Regions from separate parts of the Pseudomonas lini genome, predicted to be linked through region 1. Evidence: predicted binding sites of a transcription regulator. Region 1 holds the regulator's gene; the other holds the start of a gene.

Region 1 (15,313 bases):
GGCTTGGCGGCCATTGCGCGATCTCGAACGGCAATCACTCTGCGGCTGCCGCCTCAAGCGCTGGCAAAGCTACGCCTGGCAACTGGCGACCTGCGAGTTGCAACCCTCCATCCCCCTCATAGAACTGGTGCAAGGATCTCCCGATGAGTAACACACGTATCGAACGCGACAGCATGGGTGAGCTGCAAGTCCCGATAGACGCCCTTTATGGCGCGCAAACCCAGCGCGCGGTGGATAACTTCCCGATCAGCGGAAAACCGATGCCCGTGCAGTTCATCCGGGCGCTGATTCTGGCCAAGGCTGCGGCCGCCCGAGCCAACGTCGAGCTCAAACAGATCAGCGAATCCCAGGGCAAGGCCATTGTCGACGCAGCTCAAGGCCTGCTCGAAGGCGACTTCATGCAGCATTTCCCGGTGGATATCTTCCAGACCGGTTCCGGCACCAGTTCCAACATGAACGCCAACGAAGTGATCGCCACGCTGGCCAGCCGCTTGTTGGGCGAGCCGGTGAATCCCAACGATCACGTCAATTGCGGTCAGAGCAGCAATGACATCATTCCGACCACCATCCATGTCAGTGCCGCATTGAGCTTGCATGAGCAGTTGCTGCCGGCGCTGGTGCATCTGGTGCAGGTGGTTGAGCACAAGGCCGAGCAGGTTCATCCGTTCGTCAAAACCGGGCGTACCCATTTGATGGACGCCATGCCCGTGCGCATGAGTCAGGTGCTCAATGGTTGGGCGCAACAGCTCAAGGCCAATATCGGTCATCTACAAGATCTGCTGCCAAGCCTGCAATCCCTGGCGCAGGGCGGCACGGCGGTGGGCACCGGGATCAATGCCCATCCAGAGTTTGCGGCGCGTTTCAGCCAGCAACTCAGCCAACTGACCCAGGTGCAGTTCACGCCGGGTAAGGACCTGTTTGCGCTGATCGGCTCGCAGGACACGGCAGTCAGCGTTTCAGGGCAGCTCAAGGCCACAGCGGTCTCCTTGATGAAAATCGCCAATGACCTGCGCTGGATGAATTCCGGCCCGTTGGCCGGGCTCGGTGAAATCGAACTCGAAGGCTTGCAGCCCGGTTCGTCGATCATGCCCGGCAAGGTCAATCCGGTGATCCCGGAAGCCACCGCGATGGTTGCCGCTCAAGTGATCGGCAACGACACGGTGATCACCGTCGCCGGCCAGTCGGGCAATTTCGAGTTGAACGTCATGCTGCCGATCATCGCCCAGAACCTGCTGAGCAGTATCGAGTTGCTGGCCAACGTCAACCGTCTGCTGGGCGACAAGGCTATCACCAGCTTCAAGGTCAACGAGGCCCGGCTCAAGGAAGCGCTGTCGCGCAATCCGATACTGGTCACTGCCCTCAATCCGATCATTGGTTATTTAAAAGCCGCTGAAATTGCCAAGAAGGCTTATCAGCAGGGCCGGCCGGTGATCGATGTCGCCCTGGAACACACCGACCTGACGCGCAGCCAACTGGAAGAATTGCTCAACCCAGAGAAGCTCACCGCAGGCGGCGTGTAATCACTGCTACCGCTTTGGAGGCTCACCATGGAGCACTGGAAACGCACGATCGAAAGGGCCAACCGCCATTTCATGCTGGGCGAACTCGTTGATGCCCGCGAGGCTTACTTGCAGGCACTGGCGCTGGCTCAAGTGTTGTTCGAGCGCTGGGCGGATGCCGACGAAGCGGTGGCGGCCTGCGTGATTTCCCACCACAACCTGGCGGATTTGCATTTGCGCCTGAACCAGCCGGAGGAGAGCGCCGAGTACCTGTGCGCGATCCATCAACGACTGTTGCAGACCGTGCAGAACTCGCGACTGGCGCCAGCTTTGCGTGAAGCCGCGCTGCGTCAGAGCAGCAAAACCTATGTCGAGCTGCTGAATTTCATCAGCGATCACGGCGAGTATCCGCGTACCCACCGTTTGCTGCACGCCGACACCGCTTCGCCCTCGCATCAGCCTGCGCCCTTACAACATGGAGTTCATTGAAATGGCTTTTACCCTGCCAGCCTTGCCGTACGCCTACGACGCCCTGGAACCGCACATTGATGCGCAGACCATGGAAATCCACTACACCAAACACCATCAGACCTACATCAACAACCTCAACGCTGCAGTCGAAGGCACTGAGTTTGCTGAATGGCCCGTGGAAAAACTGGTGGCGGCTGTGCAGCAATTGCCGGAAAAACTTCGCGCGGCGGTGATCAATCAGGGCGGAGGGCATGCCAACCATTCGTTGTTCTGGGAAGTCATGGCCCCCAACGGCGGTGGCCAGCCCGAAGACGCGCTGGCCAAGGCGATCGACGAACAGCTGGGTGGTCTCGACAACTTCAAGGAGGCCTTCACCAAAGCTGCGCTGACCCGTTTTGGCAGCGGTTGGGCCTGGTTGAGTGTGACGCCGCAAAAGACCTTGATCGTTGAAAGCAGCGGCAACCAGGACAGCCCATTGATGAACGGCAATACGCCGATTCTCGGCCTGGACGTTTGGGAGCACGCTTATTACCTGCGCTATCAGAACCGCCGTCCGGAATACATCAATGCGTTCTACAACGTGATCAATTGGCCCGAAGTCGCCGCGCGTTATCAGGCTGCGCTGGTTGAGAACGCCCCCTAAGTCTCTATAAAACAATCCAGGGCTGACTATGGGCACTGAAACACTGGCGATTGGAAGTGGACGAATGTTTCGTTACGCACTGGGATCGCTGTTACTGCTGGCGGGCGTGACGTTATTGGTTGCTCAAGGGCTGAGCTGGCTGGACCTCGAACCGAAACTGCAGCGCGCCCTGCAGGGCGGGGCGATCTGCGCCTTGGGCACAGCCTTGGGCGCCGTGCCGGTGCTGGTGATTCGACGGATGCCTCAAGCAGTCAGTGACACACTGTTGGGTTTTGGGGCCGGAGTGATGCTCGCGGCGACGGCGTTTTCGCTGATTGTGCCGGGCATTGCCGCAGCCGAAAACCTCGGGCTGACGCCTTGGGCGGCTAGCGGCCTGATCAGCTTCGGCATCATGCTGGGCGCATTCGGCTTGTTTCTGGTGGATCGCAAGGTGTCTGGCGCTACGCCTGAAATGCTCGTGGGAACGTTGGAGCGACCAGTGATTCCACCGCGGATCTGGTTGTTTGTGTTTGCCATCATTGCCCACAACATCCCCGAAGGCATGGCGGTCGGCGTCTCGGCCGGTGGTGGCATGCCCGACGCCGACAGCCTGGCCATGGGCATCGCTTTGCAGGATGTGCCGGAAGGGCTGGTGATTGCATTGGTGTTGGCCGGAGCAGGGATGTCGCGGGTCAAGGCGTTCCTGATCGGTGCTGCGTCAGGGTTGGTCGAGCCGGTCTTCGCATTGTTGTGCGCCTGGCTGGTGAGCCTGGCCGAACTGCTGCTGCCTTTGGGGCTGGCACTGGCGGCCGGTGCGATGTTACTGGTGGTGACTCACGAAGTCATCCCCGAATCGCGCCGTCATGGTCACGACAAACTGGCCAGCCTTGGGCTGCTGATCGGGTTTTGTCTGATGATGGTGATGGATACCGCGTTGGCTTGAGGTGCGCAGATTTAGCGAAGAGGTGCTTTTGTGGCGAGGGAGCTTGCTCCCGCTCGGCTGCGGAGCAGTCGTAAAATCAGCGAATGCGGTTATGTTTGTGTACAAGGGTGGCAATTTTGGGGCCGCTTCGCAGCCCAGCGGGAGCAAGCTCCCTCGCCACAAGAGACTGCGCTGTTTATTCGCCTTCGTCGAAGAAGTTGTTGATCAACGCCACCAACGCCTCAAGCGCTTCCTGTTCCTGTTCGCCTTCGGTACTCAGGTGGATTTTGGTACCCTTGCCAGCGGCCAGCATCATCATGGCCATGATGCTTTTGCCATCTACCACGGATTCTGGCGTGCGTCCTACCCTGATCGTGCAATCCGGAAACTGACCGGCAACCCCGACGAACTTGGCAGACGCACGGGCATGCAGGCCCAGCTTGTTGATGATTTCGATTTCCAGAGCAGGCATCGCGATGTGAATCCTTTAGCTGAGGTCGCGGTGGCGGACCTGGACGTTCTTCAGGGTTTTTTGCAGGACCTGACCCAGGCGTTCGGTCAGGTAGACAGAGCGGTGATGCCCGCCGGTGCAGCCAATGGCAATGGTGACATAAGCGCGGTTGCTGGCGGCAAAGCGGGGCAGCCACTTGAGCAAGTAGGAGGAAATGTCCTGGAACATCTCTTCGACGTCAGGCTGTGCCGCCAGGTACTCGGCCACCGGTTGATCGAGCCCGGACTGTGCCCGTAGCTCCGGCTTCCAGTAAGGGTTGGGCAGACAGCGCACGTCGAACACCAGATCAGCGTCCACCGGCATGCCACGCTTGAAGCCGAAAGATTCCACCAGGAACGCGGTGCCCGGTTCCGGCTGATTCAGCAGGCGCAACTTGATGGTATCGCGTAGCTGATACAGGTTCAGATTGGTGGTGTTGACCTTGAGGTCGGCCAGATCGGCGATAGGCCCCAGCAGATTGGTTTCGTCCTGAATCGCCTCCGCCAATGAGCGGTTGGCGCTGCTCAGTGGGTGACGACGGCGAGTTTCCGAAAAGCGTTTGAGCAAGGTTTCTTCGTCGGCGTCCAGGTACAGCACATCGCACTGGATATGCCGGCTGCGGACTTCTTCCAGCAATTCGGGAAACCGTGACAAGTGACTCGGCAAGTTACGCGCATCGATGGACACGGCCACCAGCGGTTGTGCCAGTTCGGTGTGAATCAATGCGCGCTCGGCCAGTTCCGGCAGCAAGCCGGCAGGCAGGTTGTCGATGCAGTAATAACCGTTGTCCTCGAGCACATCGAGGGCGGTACTTTTACCTGAGCCGGAGCGGCCGCTGACGATGATCAGGCGCATGATTAGTGACCGGTTTGCTCGTCCAGGACAACCTGATACAAGGCTTCGTTGCTCGGGGCGCTGCGCAGCTTTTCACGCACTTCCTTGCGATCAAGCATGCTGGCAATCTGGCGCAGCAGTTCCAGGTGCGCATCGGTGGCGGCTTCCGGGACCAGCAGGACAAACAGCAGGTCAACCGGGGCGCCATCAATGGCGTCGAAATCGATAGGGGCTTCCAGGTGCAGCAGCGCACTGATTGGCGAGGTGCAGCCTTTAAGCCGGCAGTGGGGGATGGCGATGCCGTTGCCGAAACCGGTAGAGCCGAGTTTCTCACGGGCAATCAGGGCCTCGAAGACGTCCTGCATTTCCAGATCCGGTACTTCGCGGTGGATAAGGTTGGCAATTTGCTCGAGGGCTTTCTTTTTACTGCCACCCGGCGCGTTCACTTGGGAACGGCCGGGGGTCAGGATGGTTTCTAGTCGGATCATGGATTGGGAGTGTTAACGACCGGTCGCGCCCTGGAGGAGGCTCTGGGTCTTTTCCTTATGCTTTTTAAGTTGGCGATCCAGCTTGTCGGTCAGCAGGTCGATGGCGGCATACATGTCCGTATGCTCGGCATTGGCGACCACCTCTCCGCCGGGAATATGCAGCGTGGCTTCGATCTTCTGCAGCAGTTTTTCGACGTTCATCGTGACTTGAACATTGGTGATCTTGTCGAAATGCCTCTCTAATCGGTCGAGTTTTTCGCCGATGTAGGTGCGCAGGGGTTCGGTCACTTCCAGTTGGTGTCCACTGATGTTGACTTGCATACAGCTTCTCCTTCGTTGCCAGTGCATAAAGCGGCAGGCAGAAATGCCTGCCACTGGAACGCTGTGGCGAGCCCGGCGGCTACATCAACCGCTTCCGTTCGCTGGAAGGCGCGATCCCCAGGGATTCGCGGTACTTGGCGACGGTGCGACGGGCTACCTGAATGCCTTGTGCCTCCAGTAAACCAGCGATCTTGCTGTCACTCAACGGCTTTTTCTGATTTTCCGCGGCAACCAGTTTTTTGATGATCGCGCGGATCGCCGTGGACGAGCATTCACCGCCTTCGGAGGTACTGACGTGGCTGGAAAAAAAGTATTTCAGTTCATAGATGCCCCGTGGGGTATGCATGAATTTTTGCGTGGTCACCCGTGAAATCGTCGATTCATGCATGCCCACCGCTTCGGCGATGTCATGCAGCACCAACGGCTTCATGGCTTCGTCACCGTATTCAAGAAAGCCGCGTTGATGCTCGACGATCTGGGTGGCGACTTTCATCAGGGTTTCATTGCGGCTTTGCAGGCTCTTGATGAACCAACGAGCCTCCTGCAGCTGATTACGCATGAAGGTGTTATCAGCGCTGGTATCGGCGCGGCGCACGAAACCGGCGTACTGGGCGTTGACACGCAGGCGTGGCACCGATTCCTGATTCAGCTCCACCAGCCAGCGCTCGTTGTCCTTGCGCACAATCACGTCGGGAACGACGTATTCGGCTTCGGCGGACTCGATTTGTGAACCCGGGCGCGGGTTGAGGCTCTGGACCAGTTCGATGACCTGACGCAGTTCATCTTCCTTGAGCTTCATGCGACGCATCAGCTGGCTGTAGTCGCGGCTGCCGAGCAGGTCGATGTAGTCGGTGACCAGGCGCTTGGCCTCGGCCAGCCAAGGGGTCTTGGCTGGCAGTTGACGCAGTTGCAGCAGCAGGCACTCACCGAGGTTGCGGGCGCCGATGCCAGCGGGTTCGAATTGCTGGATGCGGTGCAGGACGGCTTCGATTTCGTCCAGTTCGATGTCCAGTTCCGGGTCGAAAGCTTCGAGGATTTCCTCGAGGGTTTCGTCCAGGTAGCCCTGATTGTTGATGCAGTCGATCAGGGTCACGGCGATCAGGCGATCGGTGTCGGACATAGGTGCCAGGTTCAGTTGCCAGAGCAAATGGCTTTGCAGGCTTTCACCGACCGATGTGCGGGTGGTGAAATCCCACTCGTCGTCATCGTTGCTCGGCAGGCTGCTGGCGCTGGTCTGGTAGACGTCTTCCCAGGCCGTGTCGACGGGCAATTCGTTGGGGATGCGCTCGTTCCAGTCGCCTTCCTCAAGGTTATCCACCGTTGGGGCGGTTTCCTGGTAAGAGGGTTCCTGAATGTCGGCGTTGGGTTTTTGTTCGGCGCTATCGGCCAAGGGGTCAGCGTTATCGAAGTCGTCGCCTTCTTCCTGGCGTTCGAGCATCGGATTGGACTCCAGGGCCTCCTGGATTTCCTGTTGCAGGTCCAGGGTCGACAATTGGAGCAGGCGGATGGCCTGTTGCAGCTGCGGTGTCATCGTCAGCTGCTGGCCCATTCTCAAGACTAGCGATGGTTTCATGGCAGGGGCTTAACACCTTATTCGCCGGCGCACATGCGCCATCCACTACAGAGCGCCGAAGCGCCAAACATAAGCAAATTATATGCCCGAAACTGAAGTGTTTGCCTAGAGCGCTGTAACAATAAAAACTTATTGATTTTTTATTGAAGCGAGCGCTCTCTCGGCGACTGGGGCACCTCAGTGCTTACAGGCGGAACTCATGGCCCAGATACACTTCCTTGACCAGTTCGTTGGCCAGGATGGTGGCGGAGTCACCTTCGGCGATCAACTGGCCGTCGTTGACGATGTAGGCCGTTTCGCAGATATCCAGGGTTTCGCGGACGTTGTGGTCCGTGATCAGCACACCAATGCCTTTGGCCTTGAGGTGGTGGATGATCTGCTTGATGTCGCCCACCGAAATCGGGTCTACGCCGGCGAAGGGTTCGTCGAGGAGGATGAATTTCGGGTTAGTAGCCAGGGCTCGGGCGATTTCCACACGGCGGCGTTCACCACCGGACAGGCTCATGCCGAGGTTGTCGCGGATGTGGTGGATGTGAAATTCCTGCAGCAGGCTTTCCAGCTCCTGGCGACGACCGGCCTTGTCGAGTTCCTTGCGGGTCTCGAGGATGGCCATGATGTTGTCGGCCACCGACAGTTTGCGGAAGATCGATGCTTCTTGCGGAAGATAGCCGATACCCGCCTTCGCGCGACCGTGCATTGGCTGGTGGCTGACGTCCAGGTCATCGATCAGGACGCGGCCCTGATCGGCCTGCACCAAGCCGACAATCATGTAGAAGCAAGTGGTTTTACCGGCACCGTTAGGACCAAGCAGGCCGACGATCTGACCGCTGTCGATGGACAGGCTGACGTCGCGCACGACCTGACGGCTCTTGTAGCTCTTGGCCAGATGCTGAGCTTTCAGAGTTGCCATTACTGGGCCTTTTGCTCGTCGGTTTTCTTCTTCGGCTGGATCACCATGTCGATGCGAGGACGTGCCTCAGTGACCTTGTTACCCGTGGCGCGACCGGCGCTCGCAAGCTTTTTGACCGTGTCGTAGACAATTTTCTCGCCTTGGGTGACGTTGTTGTCTTTATCGATGACTTTAGCGCGATCGATCAGCACGACGCGGTTTTGCGAGGCGTGGTACTGAATAGTTACGCCGTAGCCCTGAACCGGCTTGGTATCGCCCGCCGTTTGCAGTTGCTCGAAGTAGGCGAGGTTGCCCACCGAAGTCACCACGTCGATATCGCCGGCCGGGGTGCGAGTGATGGTTACGGTGTTGCCCTTAACGATCATCGAACCCTGAGTGATGATCACGTCGCCTTTATAGGTGGCAACGCCATTCTTGTCGTCCAGTTGGGCATCGTCGGCCTGAATGCGGATAGGCTGCTCTTGATCGTTCGGCAGAGCCCAGGCGCTCACGCTTCCCAGTGCTGCGCCCAGACTGAGCAAAATAGGGAGAGTTTTAACGAGCCTCATACTGTCCTCTTACGTTCGATAGCAGGTGTATCCTGCTTTCTTTCAAGTACGCTTTCATTCCGTTGCCTGTCGATACACCGCCAGCGCCGTCGATTCTAACGGGTTGATCGGTCTGCGCATATTGCTGCTGCGGGAACACTGTCATACGGGTGGTGGTAATCAGGGTTTTGCGGTTTTTTTCGTCGAAACGGGTGATACGTACCGAATCAATCAGCTCGACCTGAGTGCCGTCCGGATTGACTTCACCCTTCTCGCTCTGGACATGCCACGGGAACTCGGTGCCGCGGAACATGTTCAGGTCAGGATTGGTCAGCAACGTCACTTCGGTCGCTTTCAGGTGTTCGACCTTGTCCGACGTCATCTCGTATTGCAGTTTGCCGTCGGGCAGGTACTGCACGCTATGGGCATTGACGGCGTAATAGTCGATCGCGCTTTCATCGACCTTCGCCACCGGCTTGTCGAGGAAGCGTTCAGGGCTGATGTTCCAGTAGCCGACCGCCGCAAAAATCGCTGCTATGCAACCGAACACCAGGATGTTGCGAATTTTTTTGCTCAGCATGATGGGCTCACAGGTACGCGGCGTTGGCCGCATCGAGACGGCCCTGGGCGCGCAGGATCAATTCGCAGAATTCGCGAGCAGCACCCTCGCCACCGCGGGCCTGGGTGATGCCGTGGGCATGTTCGCGCACGAAACTGGCAGCGCTGGCCACCGCCATGCCCAGGCCTACGCGGCGAATCACTGGGAGGTCCGGCAGGTCGTCGCCAAGGTAGGCCACTTGTTCATAACTCAGGTTGAGCTGGGCAAGAAGTTCGTCTAGCACCACCAGTTTGTCTTCGCGACCCTGATAAAGGTGTGGAATACCGAGGTTCTTCGCGCGTCGTTCAACCACCGGGGTCTTGCGGCCGCTGATGATAGCGGTCTGCACGCCGGCGGCCATCAGCATCTTGATGCCCTGGCCGTCGAGGGTGTTGAACGTCTTGAACTCGCTACCGTCTTCGAGGAAGTACAGGCGCCCGTCGGTCAGCACGCCATCAACGTCGAACACCGCCAGTTTGATCTGTTTGCCGCGTTGCAGCAGGTCCGTGCCCATTACATTACTCCCGCACGCAGCAAGTCGTGCATGTTCAAGGCGCCGACCGGGCGGTCTTCGCTGTCGACTACTACCAGCGCGTTGATTTTATGGTCTTCCATGATTTTCAGCGCCTCGGCGGCGAGCATCTCGGCACGAGCGGTCTTGCCGTGGGCAGTCATCACTTCATCAATGGTCGTGCTGTGGATATCAATGGTGCGGTCCAGAGTGCGGCGCAGGTCGCCGTCGGTGAAGATCCCGGCAAGTTTTCCATCTGTGCTTAGTACGACGGTCATGCCCAACCCCTTGCGGGTCATTTCCATCAAGGCATCCTTGAGCAGCGTACCGCACGTCACTTGCGGCAATTCGGTGCCGGCATGCATGACATTTTCCACTTTCAGCAACAAGCGGCGGCCAAGGGCTCCGCCCGGGTGGGAAAAAGCGAAATCTTCAGCGGTAAAGCCTCGAGCTTCAAGCAAGGCAACGGCGAGAGCATCACCCATGACCAGCGCTGCGGTGGTCGACGAGGTGGGTGCCAGGTTCAGCGGACAGGCTTCGTGTTCGACGCTTACATTGAGGTTGACTTCCGCTGCCTTGGCCAGCGGCGACTCGGGATTACCGGTCAGGCTGATCATTTGAATGCCCTGGCGCTTGATCAGCGGCAGCAAGGTGACGATTTCGTTGGTGGAACCGGAGTTCGACAGCGCCAGAATGATGTCATCACGGGTGATCATGCCCATGTCGCCATGGCTGGCCTCGGCCGGGTGCACGAAAAAGGCCGTGGTGCCGGTGCTGGCCAGGGTGGCGGCAATCTTGTTGCCGATGTGCCCCGATTTGCCCATGCCGACCACGACTACGCGGCCTTTGCTGGCCAGAATCATCTCGCAAGCACGTACGAAATCTGCATCGATATGGGGCAGCAAACCTTGTACGGCTTCCAGTTCGAGGCGGATGGTACGTTGTGCTGATTGAATCAGGTCGCTGGATTGGTTCATGTCGGAAATCGAATAGCCTGATGAAAAGGCGGCGATTATAACGGTAATGATCAAAACCCTCACGCAAGTTCGTCGCGGTTTGTCATTACTTGTTACCGAATCTCTCTAAATAGATGATTTCAGGGGGGCATGATGCTGAACGTGCCCGGCTTGGGCCTTGGGCGCTTGGCCTTTGCAGTGATATAGTTCGCCGCCAGTTCGGCCTGCCCGGGGAGGTATGTGCTTTCGCCAGAAAGCCAGGCGTCCGAGTGAGAGGCTGCATCGCAAGGAGTTTAGATGAGTGCCGATAACGCCTACGCGGTCGAGCTGAAGGGACTGACCTTCAAGCGCGGTGCGCGCAGCATTTTCAATAACGTCGATATCCGCATACCGCGCGGCAAGGTCACCGGCATCATGGGGCCTTCCGGGTGTGGCAAGACCACGCTGCTGCGGCTGATAGGTGCACAATTGCGCCCTACCAGCGGCGAAGTCTGGGTCAATGGCCAGAACCTGCCGACGTTGTCGCGCAGCGATCTGTTCGATGCGCGCAAGCAAATGGGTGTGCTGTTTCAGAGCGGCGCACTGTTTACCGACCTTGATGTTTTCGAGAACGTCGCCTTTCCGCTGCGTGTTCATACCGAGCTGCCGGAAGAAATGATCCGAGACATTGTCCTGCTCAAATTGCAGGCCGTGGGCTTGCGTGGCGCCATTGACCTGATGCCTGACGAATTGTCCGGCGGCATGAAGCGTCGCGTCGCGCTGGCCCGGGCCATTGCTCTCGATCCGCAAATCCTCATGTATGACGAGCCTTTTGTTGGCCAGGACCCGATCGCCATGGGCGTGCTGGTACGCCTGATCCGCCTGCTCAATGATGCGCTGGGCATCACCAGCATCGTGGTCTCCCACGATCTGGCCGAGACCGCGAGCATTGCCGACCACCTTATTGTGGTGGGCGACGGGCAAGTGTTGGGCCAGGGCGCACCCAAGGATTTGATGAAGTCGGATGAGCCACGTATTCGTCAATTCTTGACAGGCGAACCCGACGGTCCGGTCGCATACCACTTTCCAGCGCCGGATTACCGCGCAGATCTTCTGGGGAAGCGCTGATGCGCAAGATTTCACTGATAGAAAGAGTGCGCCGGTTCGGCCGCGCCGGCATCGATGTACTGGAGGTGTTCGGGCGTTCGGCGTTGTTCCTGTTCCATGCCTTGCTCGGTCGTGGCGGCATCGGTGGCGGTTTTGGCCTGCTGGTCAAGCAGCTGCATTCGGTGGGCGTGATGTCCCTGGTGATCATTGTGGTCTCCGGGGTATTCATCGGCATGGTGCTGGCGTTGCAGGGCTTTAACATTCTGTCCAGCTACGGTTCGGAGCAGGCAGTCGGGCAGATGGTTGCACTGACGCTGTTGCGTGAACTCGGTCCGGTGGTTACGGCCTTGCTGTTCGCCGGGCGCGCAGGTTCGGCACTGACCGCCGAAATCGGCAACATGAAATCCACCGAACAGCTGTCCAGTCTGGAAATGATCGGGGTTGACCCGCTCAAGTACATCATTGCCCCGCGCCTGTGGGCCGGCTTCATTTCCCTGCCGGTGCTGGCAATGATTTTCAGCGTGGTGGGCATCTGGGGCGGTTCGTGGGTGGCTGTCGACTGGCTGGGTGTCTATGAAGGCTCTTACTGGTCGAACATGCAAAACAGCGTGACGTTTGTCGACGATGTGCTCAACGGCATTATCAAAAGCATCGTTTTTGCCTTCGTCGTGACCTGGATCGCCGTATTCCAAGGCTATGACTGCGAGCCCACTTCCGAGGGGATCAGTCGTGCCACTACCAAGACCGTGGTGTATGCCTCTTTGGCTGTACTCGGCCTGGACTTTATTCTGACCGCCTTGATGTTTGGAGATTTCTGATGCAAAACCGCACCCTGGAAATCGGTGTCGGCCTTTTCTTGCTGGCTGGCATCCTGGCTTTGCTGTTGCTTGCGTTGCGGGTCAGTGGTCTGTCCCCGAGCGCAACCACCGATACTTATAAACTTTATGCATATTTCGATAATATCGCCGGTTTGACGGTCAGAGCTAAAGTGACCATGGCCGGTGTGACCATCGGTAAGGTCACGGCGATCGATCTGGACCGCGACAGCTTCACCGGTCGGGTGACCATGCAACTGGAAAAGCGCGTAGATAACCTGCCGGCCGACTCCACTGCCTCTATCCTGACCGCTGGCCTGTTGGGTGAGAAATACATCGGTATCAGTGTGGGCGGGGAGGAAACCCTGCTCAAGGAGGGTGGAACCATCCACGACACGCAGTCGTCATTGGTACTCGAGGACCTGATCGGTAAATTCCTGCTCAATACCGTTAGCAAAGAAGCTAAATGAGGAGCTTTTGAATGATCTCTATCTTGCGACGTGGCCTGTTGGTAATACTCGCGGCCTTGCCGTTGATGGCTAACGCCGTGGCGGGGCCTTCCGCGCACGATCTGGTACAGGACACCACCAATCGGATGCTCGCCGATCTGGCGGCCAACAAAGAGAAGTACAAGCAGGATCCGCAAGACTTTTATGCGGCGCTGAACACCATCGTCGGGCCTGTGGTGGATGCCGAGGGCATCTCCAAAAGCATCATGACGGTCAAGTATTCGCGCAAAGCCACGCCTGAGCAGATGCAGACCTTTCAGGAAAATTTCAAGAAAGGCCTGTTCCAGTTCTACGGTAACGCCTTGCTCGAGTACAACAACCAGGGCATCACCGTTGAACCTGCCAAGGATGAGTCGGGAGACCGTACCAGCGTTGGCATGACGGTCAAAGGCAGCAGCGGCGCGATCTATCCCGTGTCTTACACACTCGAAAAGATCAATGGCGAGTGGAAGCTGCGCAACGTGATCATCAATGGCATCAATATCGGCAAGCTGTTCCGCGATCAGTTCGCTGATGCGATGCAGCGCAATGGCAACGACCTGGACAAAACCATCAACGGTTGGGCCGGGGAAGTCGCCAAAGCCAAGGAAGCCACCGAAAAATCTACCGAGAACCAAACCCAATGAGTGAGTCGGCCATTCGCATGAGCGAATCCGGCGAACTGCTGCTCAGTGGCGTGCTGGATTACCGGACAGGCCCGAACCTGCGCAAGCAGGGGCAGGCGCTGATCAAATCCAGTAACGCAGCTGCGCTGGTGGTTGATTGCTCCTCGGTGGAGAAGTCCAGCAGCGTCGGCTTGTCGCTGCTGCTGTGCTTCATGCGCGATGCCCAGGCGGCCGGCAAGGCCCTGAGCATTCGTGCGATGCCCGAAGACATGCGTGAAATCGCTCAGGTCAGCGAATTGACCGAGCTGTTGGCGCATCCCTGAACCGCATCTATAAAGAAGCCCCCCGTCAGAGTCCTGCTTCGCGGGGTTCGCAGGCGCGGGGCTTTTTTGTATGATGTCCGACCCGCGCGCACAGGGCGCCGATTGAGGTTGAGCATGCAGGCCGTAGAAGTGAAGAGCTTCCTTGAAGGAAAGCTGCCAGGAACTCAAATTGAAGTTGAGGGTGAAGGCTGCAACTTTCAGCTGAACGTGATTAGCGATGAACTGGCGGCGTTAAGCCCGGTCAAGCGTCAGCAGAGCATCTATGCCCATTTGAACCCATGGATCGCCGATGGCAGCATCCATGCGGTCACTATGAAATTTTTCAGCAGCGCGGCCTGGGCCGAGCGCACCTGAGCCCAAGGGCGTCGAGATTCTTATGGATAAATTGATTATTACCGGTGGCGCTCGTCTTGATGGCGAGATCCGCATCTCCGGGGCAAAAAACTCTGCCCTGCCGATCCTGGCTGCAACCCTGCTGTGCGATGGCCCGGTGACGGTTGCCAACCTGCCGCACCTGCATGACATCACCACCATGATCGAGTTGTTCGGTCGCATGGGCATCGAGCCGGTGATCGACGAGAAGCTCAGCGTCGAAATTGACCCGCGTACCATCAAGACCCTGATCGCGCCGTACGAACTGGTGAAAACCATGCGTGCCTCGATCCTGGTATTGGGCCCGATGGTTGCCCGTTTCGGTTATGCCGAAGTCGCACTGCCTGGCGGTTGCGCCATCGGTTCGCGTCCGGTCGACCTGCACATCCGTGGCCTCGAAGCCATGGGCGCGGTCATCGACGTTGAAGGTGGCTACATCAAGGCCAAGGCCCCTGAGGGTGGCCTGCGCGGTGCGCACTTCTTCTTCGACACCGTCAGCGTGACCGGTACCGAGAACATCATGATGGCAGCTGCTCTGGCCAAGGGCCGTAGCGTGCTGGCGAACGCCGCTCGCGAGCCTGAGGTCATCGACCTGGCGAACTTCCTGAACGCCATGGGCGCCAAGATCACTGGCGCCGGCACCGACACCATCACCATCGATGGCGTCGAGCGTCTGCACCCGACCACTTACAAGGTGATGCCTGACCGTATCGAGACCGGCACCTACCTGGTGGCGGCAGCGGTAACTGGCGGTCGTGTGAAGGTCAAGGATACTGATCCGACCATCCTCGAAGCCGTTCTGGAAAAGCTCCGCGAGTCCGGTGCTGAAATCACCTGCGGCGAAGACTGGATCGAGCTGAACATGCACGGCAAGCGGCCGA
Region 2 (15,313 bases), 1.3 Mb from region 1:
ACTCGAGAATCACGCTGGTTTCGTTGATGAAACCTTGTTCGACGCCCAGCACCGGAACCTTTCCACGTGGGCTGATGGCTAGCGTCTCGGGGGTAGTGCCTGGGTAAAACGGCACCTCTTCAAACGGCAGTCCCTTCTCCAGCAACGCCAGCTTGACCATGTTGTAGTAGTTGCTGGCGCAAAATCCATAAAGCTTGAGCATTACATAGCCTCCAGGCCGTGCAGGGGGTTGGCAGCGCCAGTTATAGAACGCCCGGGCACTTCTTGCCAGCAGCATCACAGCGCTGAATGCGGGTAAACTGGCCGCCTTTCCTTGAGGAGCCTGCCATGAGCGAGCCTAACGATATCGACAACGACGAAGAAGAGTTCACCGAAACGACGCTGATCGAAGCGATCGAGAACCAGATCGAAAGCGATAACCCGCCAGCGGCCAAGGCGACCTTCAACAAGCTGACCCTGGTGGGTTACGAGCGTGAGGAAATCCTCAGCCTGATGGCTCACGTGCTGGCAGTGGAAATCGACGCGATCCTCGAAGAAGACCGCGCGTTCAACACCGAATGGTACGAAACCGCGCTGCGCGCGCTGCCAGAGTTGCCGCCGGAAAAGAAATAAGCCAGCCCTGTCACGGGGCTTTTGTGGCGAGGGAGCTTGCTCCCGTTCGGCTGCGTAGCAGTCGCAAAGCTTTTGGGGCCGCTTCGCGACCCAACGGGAGCAAGCTCCCCCGCCACAGGCAAGCCCCCTCGCCACAGAAACCCGCCTCCACATGGATTGTCACCAATCAGTACCGCCTTGCCCCAGACGCTGACTAAACTGGAAACCGCCCCGAGGCGAAAAAACCCTGTTACGAGCACTGGACATGCTGCGCGAGTGGGATCACCTTAGGAGCGCTATCGTCCAATTCCTAGAAAGTCTGGAGTCCTTATGTCGCTTACCCCTGAGTTGGTTGCCGAACTGGAAATCCTCGCCCTCTTCAACCTGGACAGTTCCCAGGAAGGTTTGAAAATTCATCAGACCGCTGCCCCGAAAGCCATTGCCGCTGCCCAAAGACTGTTCGACAAAGAATTGATCACCCAGCCCGATGGCGGTTATCTGACCAGCCTGGGGCGTGATGCTGCACAAAATGTGCAAACCGTTCTAACCATTCTGTCCGTGCGCGAAACAGCCTGAGCCTCACCGCATCGCCCACGGAAACCTCTGTCACGGGATTTCCGCGGGCACACTTTGGTGCCCGCTGTCGCCGTGCGATAGGAACCTGACACCAGAAATACAAAATCAGCTTAAAAGTCCCGGGGCCGAGGCGCTAAACTGCCCCTCATCCCGAGCCCTCCACGTCCGAGCCCCGCGAGCCGGATTGAGCTGACATGACCCGCACCCATGAAATCCGCCCCGATCTGGACGAGGGAATCGACCGCAAGGTTCTCAGCCAGCTGCGCGCCCGTTTTCTGAAACTCAACGAGGGCCGCATGGCACGCGCCATGGAAGGGCTATCGACCCGCCAGCAAACGGTTCTGACCCTGCTGCCGCTGTTTTTCCATGTCAATCATCCGCTGTTGCCGGGTTACGTTTCGGGCAGCACCCCGGCCGGGCTGTCGAATTTCGAACCTGACGCCAATACCCTCGCCGAAGCCCAGCGCCTGACCCGCTCGTTTTCCTATAAGCCGCGCCACGGCAGCAATCCACCGCGACCGATTCACGGCCTGTTCCTGATGGGCAGCCTCGGTACCTTGGCACAGGCCGACCAGAGCGATATGGACGTATGGGTCTGTCACGGGCCGGACTTGAGCGAAAGCGAGCTCACAGAGCTGCGCAAGAAATGCCAGTTGCTTGAAATATGGGCCGCCAGCCAGGGTGCCGAGGCGCATTTTTTCCTGATCGACCCTGCTCGCTTCGTACTCGGCGAGCGCGATACCCAACTGAGTTCGGAAGACTGCGGCACCACCCAGCACTATCTGCTGCTGGACGAGTTCTACCGCACCGCGATCTGGCTGGCCGGCCGTACACCCATCTGGTGGCTGGTGCCGGTTTACGAAGAGGCGGCGTACGACCGTTATACCCACACGCTGTTATCCAAGCGTTTTATCCGTGCCGACGAAACCCTGGACCTGGGGCATCTGGCGTATATCCCGCCCGGGGAATTCATCGGCGCCGGGCTCTGGCAGTTGTTCAAAGGCATTGAGTCACCGTACAAATCAGTGCTCAAACTGCTGCTGACCGAGGTCTACGCCAGCGAACACCCCAAGGTCCAATGCCTGAGCCTGCGCTTCAAGCAGGCGGTGTTTGCCAATCGACTGGATCTCGACGAACTGGATCCATACATCGTGGTTTACCGGCGTATCGAGGAATACCTCGCGGCCCGGGGCGAACCGGAACGGCTGGAGCTGGTACGCCGCGCGCTGTACCTGAAGGTCAATCGCAAACTCACCGGCAGCAGCGGTCGCACTCAGAGCTGGCAGCGTTCATTGCTCGAACGCCTGGCCCAAGAATGGCATTGGGATCAGCGTCAGCTCGCATTGCTCGACAGCCGCAGCCAGTGGAAAGTCCGCCAGGTCAGCGCCGAACGCAGGGCCCTGGTGGGCGAGCTGAATTACAGCTACCGCTTCCTGACGCAGTTTGCCCGCAACGAGCAAACCGTCAGCCTGATCAACAAGCGCGACCTCAATGTACTGGGCCGGCGGCTGTACGCGGCCTTCGAGCGCAAGGCCGACAAGATCGAATTCATCAACCCGGGCATCGCCCCCGATCTGGCCGAAGACACTCTGACGCTGGTGCAGGCGCCGAACAAAAAAGAACCGGGGCAAACCCAATGGGGTTTGTACAACGGAAGCCTGACCACCCATGAGTGGGAGCATTTCGCGCCGATCAAGCGCAGTCGTCAGTTACTGGAACTGCTCACCTGGTGCCACCGCAACGGCGTGATCGACAGCAGCACCCGCCTGGCCCTGCACCCCGGCACCAGCGACTTGAGCGAATTCGAATTGTTCAACCTGCTCGGCAGCCTGCAACAAAGCATCGCCCTGCCCCTGACCACTGTTGCCGAAGAGCCTTTGCTGCGCGCCAGTGAGCCGAGCGAAATACTGATTCTGGTGAACGTCGGCGTCGATCCGCTCAGGCACCATCGCGACCTGAACATCCTGATGACCACCGAGCGCACCGACTCCCTGAGCTACGCCGGCGTGCGGGAAAACCTGGTGCTGACCCTGGACCAAGTCACGCTCAACAGCTGGAACGAGGTGCTGGTCAGCCGTTTTGACGGCCCCCACGCCCTGCTCGACTGCCTGCGCGATTACCTCAACAACCTGCCGGACGGGCCACAACAGCCCAAGCTGCGGGTGCGCTGCTTCTGCCACAACCGCGCGCAATTCATTGCGCGGCGGGTCGAAGAAATCCTCGACACCACGCAGAACCTGCTGCTGAGTAAACTCAATCATCGTTACCTGATTCAGGTCCAACAGCACTACCACGTGCTGGAGCTGGTGCCGGGCCAGGTCAATCACGTCGCCCTCGCCACACTGCCGGCGCTGTTCGACTACCTCGGCGAAGAACTGGCGAGCTACAGCCCGTTTCATCTGGACCCGATGGCACTGGAAGACCACGATCTGGCACTGATCCTGCCCATGGGGCAACCCGACTGCGTTCAGGTGTTCTACCGGATCAATGAGCACCAGGCCGATTTGTATGTGCTCGATGAGTTCAATGCCTTGTGGCAGCAGCGTTTGCCCTATCACGACGAACAGAGCCTGTTGGTGCCGCTGCAACGCTTCCTGCAATCGATCCAGTACCGGCGCGATGCCTTGCTGCCGATAGACGCCGCCCAGCCACTGAGCCTGGAGACTTTGTATTACCAGTTGTTGCCTTCAGGTCCCGCGCGGGCGCGTCGGGTCGAAGCCCGGCCGACACCGCAAACCCCGCTCAACAAACCGTTCTATGACGTGCAGGCCATCATCGGCAAAGCCGCACCGGGGCAGGGGCAGGTCACCTTGTATTGCAATCAACGGGAATTTTCCGAGCTGGAACATGGCGATCAATTGTTCAGCGCAGTCGCGGGGGAAATCGTCTCGCAGCGTCGCGAGACGGAACGCTATCGCTGCTACATCACCGACCTGGACCTGTCGGGCCTGCTCGGTGATGGTCAGGGTTCAAGCCAGCTGTATCTGCGCTACAAGGCCGACCTGGAACGCGCACTGAACGAGGCGCTCGAGCAGGTCTGAGGGGTTTCATTCCGGGAAGTCGCCGCCATGAGCAGGCTGCGATTCAACTTCCAGCAGGGTCAGTTTCAAGGTCTTGCCACCCGGTGCTGGCCAGTCGATGTGCTGACCAACCTTAAGCCCCAGCAACGCGCTGCCGACCGGCGCCAGGATGGAAATCTTGCCTTCGTCGGCGTTGGCATCCTTGGGGTAAACCAAAGTCAGGTGATAGTCCTTGCCGCTGCTCTCTTCACGGCAATGCACACGGGAATTCATGGTCACGACATCGGCGGGCACTTCATCGTGACCGACCAGAGTATCGGCGCGATCCAGTTCGGTTTGCAGCGCGATAACGCCCGGCAGCGTGTCATCCAGGCTGTCGATCAGGCGCTCCAGACGTTGTACGTCCAGACGGGTAAGGGTGATGGAAGGTGCGGTCATGATCAGGGCAGACTCCTTTCTTCTGCACGAAAAAAGCAAAACCCCGCCAGAAAAAGGCGGGGTTTTCACGAGCCTCGATGGGTTGAGGCGTCTCTGGACACTATCACAGCTCAATAAATATACAAGTCAGGGGCGACCATGGCCCTGCTCTGATCACTGTGGCGAGGGAGCTTGCTCCCGCTGGGGCGCGGAGCGCCCCTAAAAACCTTGCGGCTGCTTCGCAACCGAGCGGGAGCAAGCTCCCTCGCCACAAGTAAGCATCGTTACCCAATAGAGTGATCAGACCGCAGATTTTCGCTGAACAGCCTGCGCACAGATCACCCGCCGCCGCTCATCATCCGCCGAGCGCCATTCGCGAATATCTTCGACATGGCGAAAACACCCAAGGCACACCTTCTGCTCATCCAGCCGACACACACCGCTGCACGGCGACGGCACCGCCGGGCTGACATTGCTGTAAAGCGGCTTGGGCGGACGGACGGGCGCAGGCGGGGTCACGATCTCACAGACCTTCGAAATCGAGTTCGACGTCGGCTTGCTGCTTGACGATGCGCTCAAGCATCTCACCGAGCTGCTCTTCACTCTTGTCACACATCCAGCGCTCGCTTTCTGCGTCGTAATCAAAGTGGAAGCCGCCGGATACCGCCGCCAGCCACAGCTGACGCAGCGGTTCCTGACGACTGAAGATCAATTGGCTGCCGTTTTCGAACTTGACGGTGAGCACACCAGCCGAGCTCTCCAGATCTATATCCAGGCCACTCTCGTCGAAAATATCCTCCAGCGTCTGCTGGGTGGCATCGACCAGATCGTGGAAACGGGCTTCAGTCAAACTCATTGCGGGAACCTCAAAAAGTGTCTACTCACGCTCAAGCGCCGCAAGATACGGGCGAGCCCCGGTGATTGCAAAGGATAACCACTCCGCGCCGATCTGTGGGAGCGGGCTTGCCCGCGAAGGGGTCAGCACATTCAATATCTTTGTTGACTGAACCAACGCCTTCGCGGGCAAGCCCGCTCCCACAGGGATTGCATTAAACCGACGCACATCCGGCCAAGCCCCGCCGGACGGGAGCCGCGTCGCATAGGCAAGCTGCCGGGTGGCCGGTATACTCCGGCGCAATTAACGCATTTTCAAGGATTTCGCCATGAAGCGCCTGATCTCTTCCCTTGCTGCGCTCGTCGCGGTCGCCTGCCTTGTATCGGCCTGTGGTCAAAAAGGCCCGCTGTACCTGCCTGATGAAAATCAGGATCCTGCAGAGCAAGCCAAATCGTCGCAGCAGACTCCGTCGAAAGCACACAAGCACGACGTCTACTAAGGGAACGCTATGGACGCTTTTAACTACCGTGACGGTGAGCTGTTCGCGGAAGGGGTTGCCCTGTCCGCCATCGCCGAACGCTTTGGTACTCCGACTTACGTCTACTCCCGTGCCCACATCGAAGCCCAGTACCTGGCTTACGCCGATGCGCTGACCGGCATGCCGCACCTGGTCTGCTTTGCGGTCAAGGCCAACTCAAACCTGGGCGTGCTGAATGTCCTGGCGCGTTTGGGCGCCGGTTTCGACATCGTTTCCCGTGGCGAGCTGGAACGCGTACTGGCCGCTGGCGGTACGGCTGACAAGATCGTGTTCTCCGGTGTCGGCAAGACCCGTGACGACATGCGTCGGGCGCTGGAAGTCGGCGTGCATTGTTTCAACGTCGAATCCACCGATGAGCTGGAACGCCTGCAAGTGGTGGCTGCCGAGCTGGGCGTTCGTGCGCCGATCTCGTTGCGCGTGAACCCGGACGTCGATGCCGGCACTCATCCGTACATCTCCACCGGTCTCAAGGAAAACAAGTTCGGCATCGCCATCGCCGACGCCGAAGACGTGTACATCCGTGCCGCGCAACTGCCTAACCTGGAAGTGGTCGGCGTCGATTGCCACATCGGTTCGCAACTGACTACCCTGCCGCCATTCATTGACGCCCTCGACCGCCTGCTGGGCCTGGTCGACCGCCTCGGCGATTGCGGCATCTACCTGCGCCACATCGATCTCGGTGGTGGTTTGGGCGTGCGTTATCGCGATGAAGAGCCGCCATTGGCTGCCGACTACATCAAAGCCGTGCGCGAGCGTCTCGACGGTCGTGACCTGGCGCTGGTGTTCGAGCCGGGCCGTTTCATCGTCGCCAACGCCGGCGTACTGCTGACCCAGGTCGAGTACCTCAAGCACACCGAGCACAAAGACTTCGCCATCGTCGACGCGGCCATGAACGATCTGATCCGCCCGGCGCTGTATCAAGCCTGGATGGACGTCACCGCCGTGCGCCCGCGCAACAGCGCCGCTCGCGCCTACGACATCGTCGGCCCGATCTGCGAAACCGGCGACTTCCTGGCCAAGGATCGTCAACTGGCCCTGGAAGAAGGCGATCTGTTGGCCGTGCATTCGGCCGGTGCCTATGGGTTTGTCATGAGTTCCAACTACAACACCCGTGGCCGTGCCGCTGAAGTGTTGGTGGACGGTGATCAGGCATGTGAAGTGCGTCGCCGTGAGACGGTAGCCGAGTTGTTTGCTGGCGAAAGCCTGCTGCCGGAGTAAAACCATGCTGCTGCGTTTTACCAAGATGCACGGCCTGGGCAACGACTTCATGGTCCTCGACCTGGTCAGCCAGCACGCGCACATCCTGCCAAAACACGCAAAGCTTTGGGGCGATCGGCACACGGGGATCGGTTTCGACCAGTTGCTGATCGTCGAAGCGCCGAGCAACCCGGACGTGGATTTCCGCTATCGGATCTTCAATTCCGACGGCTCCGAAGTGGAACAGTGCGGCAACGGTGCGCGCTGTTTCGCCCGCTTCGTGCTCGACAAGCGCCTGACCGCCAAGCGGCTGATTCGCGTCGAGACCAAAAGCGGCATCATCGAACTGGACATCCGCAACGATGGTCAGATCAGCGTCAACATGGGCGCTCCGCGTCTGGTGCCGGCCGAGATTCCGTTCCAAGCCCCGAGCCAGGCCCTGAGCTATCAAGTCGACGTCGACGGCACCACGGTCGAACTGGCCGCGGTGTCCATGGGCAACCCCCATGCCGTGTTGCGGGTCAGCGACATCAACAACGCACCGGTGCATGAACTGGGACCGAAAATCGAACATCACCCGCGCTTCCCGGCGCGGGTCAATGTCGGTTTTCTCCAGGTCATCGACCGGAGCCGCGCGCAGTTGCGCGTCTGGGAACGCGGGGCCGGGGAAACCCAGGCGTGCGGAACCGGCGCCTGTGCTGCCGCAGTGGCCGCGATCAGCCAGGGGTGGATGGATTCGCCGCTATTGATCGACCTGCCCGGCGGGCGTCTGTCCATTGAATGGGCAGGCCCAGGCCAACCGGTCATGATGACCGGCCCGGCAGTGCGCGTATACGAAGGACAAGTGCGTCTTTGAGAGAGCGAAATCCATGACCGACAAGCCCCAGGTTCCCGCCCTACAGCCCGACGAATCCCCTTCCGAAAGCCTTGAGGCGGCGGCGATTGCCGCGTACCTGGAGGCTCATCCGGATTTCTTCATCGAGCACGAAGAACTGCTCCCGGCGCTGCGCATTCCGCACCAGCGCGGTGACACCATTTCGCTGGTCGAACGCCAGATGACGATTCTGCGCGACCGCAACATCGAGCTGCGTCATCGCCTCTCGCATTTGATGGACGTGGCCCGCGACAACGACCGCCTCTTCGACAAGACCCGCCGCCTGATTCTCGCGCTGATGGACGCCACCAGCCTGGAAGATGTGGTGATCAGCGTTGAAGACAGCCTGCGCCAGGACTTCCAGGTGCCCTTTGTCAGCCTGATCCTGCTGGGCGACAACCCGATGCCGGTAGGTCGCTGGGTGACGCATGCCGACGCGCAAACGGCCATCGGCGGTTTGCTCTCGGAAGACAAAAGCGTCAGCGGCAGCCTGCGCGAACACGAACTGGACTTCCTGTTCGGCGAAGAACAGCGCAAGCAGATCGGCTCCACCGCCGTCGTCGCCATCAGCTATCAGGGCATCCACGGCGTTCTGGCCATCGCCAGCCGTGATCCGCAGCACTACAAGAGCTCGGTGGGTACGCTGTTCCTGAGTTACATCGCCGAAGTCATGGGCCGCGTGCTGCCACGGGTCAACAACTCCCTGCGCTCGGTACGCTGACCATGGAACGACAACTGGACGCTTACTGCGAACACCTGCGCAGTGAGCGGCAGGTGTCGCCGCACACGCTGTACGCCTACCGCCGCGACCTCGACAAAGTGCTGGGCTGGTGCGTCAAACAGAACATCGACAACTGGGCCGCGCTGGACATCCAGCGCCTGCGCAGCCTGATCGCTCGCCTGCATTCCCAAGGTCAATCGTCCCGTAGCCTGGCGCGATTGCTGTCGGCAGTGCGCGGGCTCTATCACTATCTGAACCGCGAAGGTCTGTGCGATCACGACCCGGCCAATGGCCTGGCACCGCCCAAGGGCGAACGTCGCCTGCCGAAAACCCTCGACACCGACCGCGCGCTGCAACTGCTTGAGGGCGCGGTGGAGGATGATTTTCTCGCGCGTCGGGATCAGGCGATTCTGGAACTGTTCTATTCCTCTGGCCTGCGCCTCTCCGAACTGACCGGGCTCAACCTTGATCAGCTGGACCTGGCTGACGGTATGGTCCAGGTGCTCGGCAAGGGCAGCAAGACCCGGCTGTTGCCAGTGGGCAAAAAGGCTCGCGAAGCAATGGAGTTATGGCTGCCATTGCGAGCCATGACCAACCCGGCGGACGATGCGGTGTTTGTCAGCCAGCAAGGCCGGCGCCTCGGCCCTCGGGCGATTCAGGTGCGGGTCAAGGCCGCCGGCGAGCGCGAACTGGGACAGAACCTGCACCCGCACATGTTGCGACACTCCTTCGCCAGCCATTTGCTGGAGTCCTCTCAGGACTTGCGGGCGGTGCAGGAACTGCTAGGCCACTCGGACATCAAGACCACCCAGATCTACACCCACCTGGACTTCCAGCACCTGGCGACCGTCTACGACAGTGCCCATCCACGGGCCAAACGCATTAAAGGCGATGATTCATGACCCTCCAATTGATCACCTTCGACCTCGACGACACCCTGTGGGACACCGCCCCAGTGATCGCCAGCGCCGAAGTCGTATTGCGTGAATGGCTGACCGAGCATGCACCGAACCTGGGCGCGGTGCCGGTGGAACATCTGTGGTCGATTCGTGAGCGAGTGCTGAGCAACGAACCGGGCCTCAAGCACCGCATCAGTGCCCTGCGTCGGCGGGTGCTGTTCCATGCACTTGAAGAATCCGGTTATGGACATACCGAAGCATCCGACCTGGCCGATCAGGGTTTCGAAGTGTTTCTGCATGCACGGCATCAGTTGGAGATCTTCCCGGAGGTACAACCGACCCTGGAAATTCTGGCCAATCACTATGCGCTTGGCGTGGTGACCAACGGCAATGCCGATGTGCGTCGATTGGGGCTGGCGGATTATTTCAAGTTTGCGTTGTGCGCCGAAGACATCGGCATTGCCAAGCCCGATGCGCGACTGTTTCATGAAGCGCTGCAGCGGGGCGGCGCGACCGCCGAAACAGCGGTGCATATCGGCGACCACCCCGGCGACGACATTGCCGGCGCCCAGCAGGCGGGGTTGCGGGCAATCTGGTTTAACCCGGCGGGCAAAGTGTGGGAAGCCGAGAAGGCGCCGGATGCCGAGATTCGTAGCCTGACCGAATTGCCGGGGTTGTTGGCGCGGTGGAATTCGGCTTCCGCCTGATACATAACCTGTGGGAGCGGCGGTGCGACGATTCGACTTGCCCGCGATAGCGGTGTTTCATCCAATATAAATTTTGAATGTGACGGCCTCATCGCGGGCAAGCTCGCTCCCACAGGGATCAGCGCGAATTTTGAATTTCTGCACCCATGAAAAAGCCCGCAGCGACGGCGGGCTTTTTCAGCAAGCAAGAAGCAGGCGCTTAGATAGGCCGGCTGCCGTACTTGTTATCAGGCTTTTTGGGAGGATCGGCGACCACATTGGCCTCCACTTCCTGCACCTTGCCGCCCCGTGCCAGAAACTCTTCCATGGCCTTGGCCAGGGCGTCGCGTTCCTTGTTCTTGGCTTCGACGCTCGGCAGCTCATCGACCGATACCGCAGCCTTGGCCTTGCCTTTGGCAGTCGGAACGGGCGTATCACCGCCGTCATCTTCAGCAACGTCTTCTGCCGCTGCTTCAAGGCCTTCTTCGGTTTCGTCTTCGTCGCCTACTTCGAGGTCGTCGTTTTCCAGATCATCGTCGCTCATGTTCTACCTCATGACTTGCGAAAAGCAGATTAGTTATAGCCCAGCTTTGCCGTCTGTCGACGGCAGCCGGAAAAAAATCAACCACCGCTGGCAACCAGCGGTTTTCATGCCCCTTCACCGTGCACGGTGGCGAGGACTTTACGGGCACCGCCATGATCACGGTGCTCGCCCAGATAAACACCTTGCCAGGTCCCTAACGCCAGTCGGCCTGCCGAGATCGGCAAACTGAGCTGACAGCCAAGTACGCTGGCCTTGAAGTGCGCCGGGAGGTCGTCCAGGCCTTCGTCGTTATGCTCATAACCGTCTGTTCCTTGTGGGATCAGACGATTGAAAAATCGTTCGAAGTCGCGACGTACCGCCGGATCGGCGTTCTCGTTGATGGTCAACGACGCCGAGGTATGTTGTAGCCACAAATGCAACAGACCGACCCGACACGCCTTGAGTTCAGGCAAGCCGGCGAGTAATTCATCCGTTACCAGATGAAAGCCCCGGGGCCGTGCCCGCAGGGTAATCAGAGTCTGTTGCCACATACAGTTCTCCGCACGTTCGGGGCGCATTCTAGCGCGCTCTGTGAAAAAACAAAGGCCCTAATATTCCTTCAATCATGTAAGCCTTTGGCCGTAGAAAAACGCTCGTCGTAAACGCGACTGAACGTGTATGAAAAAACCTTTCAGCTCCTCCTTCCAAGACAAATCCCAGACAAAAAAATGCCCGGCAAGCCGGGCAAATTTTTCATGCGCGTGCTTACAAGTTGTAGCCGCGTTCGTTGTGAAGCGCCAGATCGATGCCGACCGCCTCTTCTTCATCAGTGACACGCAGACCCATGACGGCGTCCAGGACCTTGAGAATGATAAAGGTAACGATCGCGGTGTAGATCACCGTGAAGCCCACGCCTTTGCACTGAATCCAGACTTGAGCAGCGATGTCGGTAACGGTGCCGAAACCGCCCAGCGATGGCGCAGCAAACACACCGGTCAGGATCGCGCCGAGGATACCGCCGATACCGTGCACGCCGAAGGCATCCAGGGAATCGTCATAACCGAGTTTGCGTTTCAGGGTGGTGGCGCAGAAGAAGCACACCACGCCCGCCGCCAGACCGATCACCAGAGCGCCCATCGGGCCCACGGTGCCTGCCGCTGGAGTGATTGCAACCAGACCGGCCACCACACCCGAAGCGATACCCAGCGCGCTTGGTTTGCCGTGGGTGATCCACTCGGCAAACATCCAGCCCAGTGCCGCAGCGGCAGTGGCGATCTGGGTGACCAGCATTGCCATGCCGGCAGTGCCATTGGCGGCGGCAGCGGAACCGGCGTTGAAGCCGAACCAGCCAAACCACAGCATCGCGGCGCCCATCAGGGTGTAGCCGAGGTTATGCGGAGCCATCGGGGTGGTCGGGAAACCTTTGCGCTTGCCCAGTACCAGGCAGCAAATCAGACCGGCCACACCGGCGTTGATGTGCACCACGGTGCCGCCGGCGAAGTCGAGTACGCCCCAGTCCCACATCAGGCCGCCGTTGCCGGACCAGACCATGTGCGCAATCGGTGCGTAAACCAGGGTGAACCAGATGCCCATGAAGATCAGCATGGCGGAGAACTTCATCCGCTCGGCGAAGGCACCGACGATCAGCGCAGGGGTGATGATGGCGAAGGTCATCTGGAAGGTGATGAACACCGCCTCAGGGAACAGCGCCGCGGGACCGGTCAGGCTCGATGGCGTGACACCGGCGAGGAAAGCCTTGCCCATGCCGCCGAAGAACGAGTTGAAGTTGACGACGCCCTGCTCCATGCCGGTGGTGTCGAACGCAATGCTGTAGCCATAAATGACCCACAGAATGCTGATCAGACCGGTAATGGCGAAACACTGCATCATCACGGAAAGAATGTTTTTCGAACGAACCATGCCGCCGTAGAACAGCGCGAGGCCGGGAATGGTCATGAACAGCACAAGGGCTGTCGAGGTCATCATCCAGGCGGTATCGCCGGAATTGAGGACTGGGGCCGCCACTTCGTCTGCCGCCATGGCCAGGCCGGGCATTACGAGGGACAACAGGGCTCCTAGCCCTGCGAATTTACGCAGAGTCATTTTGTTTTCTCCTGGGGCGTTGGGTTTGTGGCGGCTTAGATTGCGTCGGTATCGGTTTCGCCGGTACGGATGCGAATCGCCTGTTCCAGATTGACCACGAAGATCTTGCCGTCACCGATCTTGCCGGTATTGGCGGCCTTGGTTATCGCCTCGATAACCCGGTCCAGATCCTTGTCGTCAATGGCGACATCGATCTTCACCTTGGGCAGGAAATCGACCACGTATTCCGCGCCGCGATACAGCTCGGTGTGACCCTTCTGCCGACCGAAGCCTTTGACCTCAGTAACGGTAATGCCCTGCACGCCGATCTCGGACAGCGACTCGCGTACGTCGTCCAGTTTGAACGGCTTGATGATGGCAGTGACTAGCTTCATGAAAACTCTCTCCCGAATTGGTGGACTTGCCCCAGGAAAACAAACCCGACTCAAGTCTAAGCGCAGTGCCTGGCTTTGTAACGCATCGTCGGCCTTACCTGCCCGTCCGACGCCAGCGAACCACTCCGCACGAAACTTCCCCCGTTCCGCTTGGCGCACTGCATTCGTCACAGCGACTGCATCAGTGCATGGGTCACCAGCGACTAAGCAGAAAGCTTGCCATCTATCCAAAACCCATTGATTTCAAGTGCTTGGCCGCTGCCGAAGACCCTTTCGCCCAATTGACGCGACGGTTACGCACAACAACAGTGCGCGGCCGCCCACTCACATGCGCGAAAAGCGTGCATCGCAGTCGCCGAGATTGACTATAGACACTGCGTGATACACTGCCCGCCATTGTTGACAGGACATTTCCCATGCTTGCGCCCAAAGACTTTCTCGACGCCCTGAGCGGCACCGCCTCCCGCCTCTTCAGCGGCGATACTCCACTGCCAAAAAGCGAAATCGAAAGCCAGTTCAAGGCTTTGTTGCAGAGCGGCTTCAGCAAGCTGGACCTGGTGAGCCGGGAAGAATTCGATAGCCAGATGGTCGTACTGGCACGGACCCGGGCACGGTTGGAGAGCCTTGAGGCGAAAGTGGCTGAGATGGAAGCGAAGCTCAATCCACCAGCCGAATAACACCGCAATCCCTGTGGGAGCGGGCTTGCCCGCGATAAGGTCGGAACGACCTTCCAGCCCACCTGTAGGAGCTGCCGAAGGCTGCGATCTTTTGATCTTAAGCCCCGCAAACATCTCGGCAACGTCCTACAAAGTTCTCATCCGCCGTCCGATTGCGTCGCAAAGCTCCGGTTCCTAAGCTCACCCAATGCTGAATATTCAGCACTGGGTTTGGCGACCCGGAAGACCCCGACGCACCGCGACCACATTCGACCGAGGAATTTGTTCCCATCTCGAATTATGGCGGCTATGCGTGGGAGACCTTCGGGTCTGCCGGTTTTCGGGCGTCACCGGTTCGCCAACCCGCGCATGGCTGCCACCCTTTTCGTTTGGCGACGATCAGAGGCAGTTTTCTTCATTTGATCCCGAGAACTGCACCATGGACGAAAACTATCTAATCCCCCACACCTTCACCCGCCACAAACTTCACCTCCACGCACTCCTGCTAGAAAACCAACCCTGGTTCAGCGCACGTGACCTCGGCCGACTGCTCCGCCTCTTCCTCGACGAACGAGCACTACGCAAACTCGATCCCGACCAACACCAGAATCTGCAGACACTCATCCACGGTACCGTCGAAAACACCCTGCTAATCAGCGAATCCGGCGTCTACGCATTACTGGTCTACCACTATTGCCCCGAATACCGAGGCCTGCGCGAATGGCTGACCCATGACGTAGTGCCAGCCCTCAGAGACGCCCAGCAACCCACCTCAACAGAGCGCCCGATTCTGAGCCTGCTGAATTGGCCGGAGATGTCGTTGAGTTTGCTGCACTGGAATAACCAGCCGTGGATTCGGTTGCAGGATGTTCCGCAGATGTTGCCGGACCAGGATCGACCACGAAGCGCCGTCAACGAACCTTGGTGGAAGCGAGTATCGAAGGTGCTCCAAGCATTCTGATCCCCAAAAAAGAACCCCACGCTTTTAACGTGGGGTTCAATTAATACGAAAGATCAGGCGCAGTGAGGAAGACGCTCAACCTGATCTCGAATCACGGCACCCCGTTCAATCTCGGCTTTGCGCAAATCGTATGTCGATTGCAGGTTCAGCCAAAATTCTGGGGTCGTATCCAGGCAGATGGAAAGCCTGAGCGCCATGTCTGCACTGACGCCCCTACGCTGAAGCACGATGTCGTTCACCGTCGGTGTCGATACGCTCAATGCTCTGGCCAAAGCAGCAGCCGTAAGGTTCAGAGGCTCCAGGTATTCCTCTTTGAGGATCTCGCCGGGATGAACCGGGCGC

The links. The regulator sigma-54, encoded in region 1, starts transcription at its own class of promoters, with help from an activator protein. The targets are predictions, from matches to a motif close to ANTGGCATNNANNTTGCTNT.
Region 2: a site for sigma-54 is predicted at 13,559-13,578, ahead of glnK (P-II family nitrogen regulator). Genes of this name have one in related genera too.

Annotation. Positions count from the first base shown of each region.
Region 1 covers NZ_OZ061318.1:4,243,618-4,258,930, forward strand. Annotated here, with positions in the region: gene AB3226_RS19055 (FagA protein) at 1-151, shown strand, start outside; gene AB3226_RS19060 (class II fumarate hydratase) at 144-1,520, shown strand; gene AB3226_RS19065 (hypothetical protein) at 1,548-1,988, shown strand; gene AB3226_RS19070 (superoxide dismutase) at 1,990-2,613, shown strand; gene AB3226_RS19075 (ZIP family metal transporter) at 2,642-3,535, shown strand; gene AB3226_RS19080 (HPr family phosphocarrier protein) at 3,711-3,986, opposite strand; gene rapZ (RNase adapter RapZ) at 4,002-4,859, opposite strand; gene ptsN (PTS IIA-like nitrogen regulatory protein PtsN) at 4,862-5,326, opposite strand; gene raiA (ribosome hibernation-promoting factor, HPF/YfiA family) at 5,339-5,647, opposite strand; gene AB3226_RS19100 (RNA polymerase factor sigma-54) at 5,727-7,220, opposite strand; gene lptB (LPS export ABC transporter ATP-binding protein) at 7,405-8,130, opposite strand; gene lptA (lipopolysaccharide transport periplasmic protein LptA) at 8,130-8,678, opposite strand; gene lptC (LPS export ABC transporter periplasmic protein LptC) at 8,665-9,237, opposite strand; gene AB3226_RS19120 (KdsC family phosphatase) at 9,245-9,769, opposite strand; gene AB3226_RS19125 (KpsF/GutQ family sugar-phosphate isomerase) at 9,769-10,743, opposite strand; gene AB3226_RS19130 (ATP-binding cassette domain-containing protein) at 11,020-11,829, shown strand; gene mlaE (lipid asymmetry maintenance ABC transporter permease subunit MlaE) at 11,829-12,626, shown strand; gene mlaD (outer membrane lipid asymmetry maintenance protein MlaD) at 12,626-13,093, shown strand; gene AB3226_RS19145 (phospholipid-binding protein MlaC) at 13,105-13,758, shown strand; gene AB3226_RS19150 (lipid asymmetry maintenance protein MlaB) at 13,755-14,060, shown strand; gene AB3226_RS19155 (BolA family protein) at 14,175-14,414, shown strand; gene murA (UDP-N-acetylglucosamine 1-carboxyvinyltransferase) at 14,437-15,313, shown strand, end outside.
Region 2 covers NZ_OZ061318.1:2,988,599-3,003,911, forward strand. Annotated here, with positions in the region: gene AB3226_RS13585 (glutathione S-transferase family protein) at 1-202, opposite strand, end outside; gene AB3226_RS13590 (hypothetical protein) at 328-612, shown strand; gene AB3226_RS13595 (TIGR02647 family protein) at 922-1,167, shown strand; gene AB3226_RS13600 (class I adenylate cyclase) at 1,362-4,208, shown strand; gene rnk (nucleoside diphosphate kinase regulator) at 4,215-4,625, opposite strand; gene AB3226_RS13610 (DUF1289 domain-containing protein) at 4,905-5,123, opposite strand; gene cyaY (iron donor protein CyaY) at 5,128-5,460, opposite strand; gene AB3226_RS13620 (LPS translocon maturation chaperone LptM) at 5,768-5,938, shown strand; gene lysA (diaminopimelate decarboxylase) at 5,948-7,195, shown strand; gene dapF (diaminopimelate epimerase) at 7,200-8,030, shown strand; gene AB3226_RS13635 (DUF484 family protein) at 8,044-8,769, shown strand; gene xerC (tyrosine recombinase XerC) at 8,772-9,671, shown strand; gene AB3226_RS13645 (HAD family hydrolase) at 9,668-10,375, shown strand; gene sutA (transcriptional regulator SutA) at 10,575-10,898, opposite strand; gene AB3226_RS13655 (secondary thiamine-phosphate synthase enzyme YjbQ) at 11,003-11,428, opposite strand; gene AB3226_RS13660 (ammonium transporter) at 11,643-12,980, opposite strand; gene glnK (P-II family nitrogen regulator) at 13,016-13,354, opposite strand; gene AB3226_RS13670 (accessory factor UbiK family protein) at 13,771-14,031, shown strand; gene AB3226_RS13675 (Bro-N domain-containing protein) at 14,450-14,971, shown strand; gene AB3226_RS13680 (HigA family addiction module antitoxin) at 15,025-15,313, opposite strand, start outside.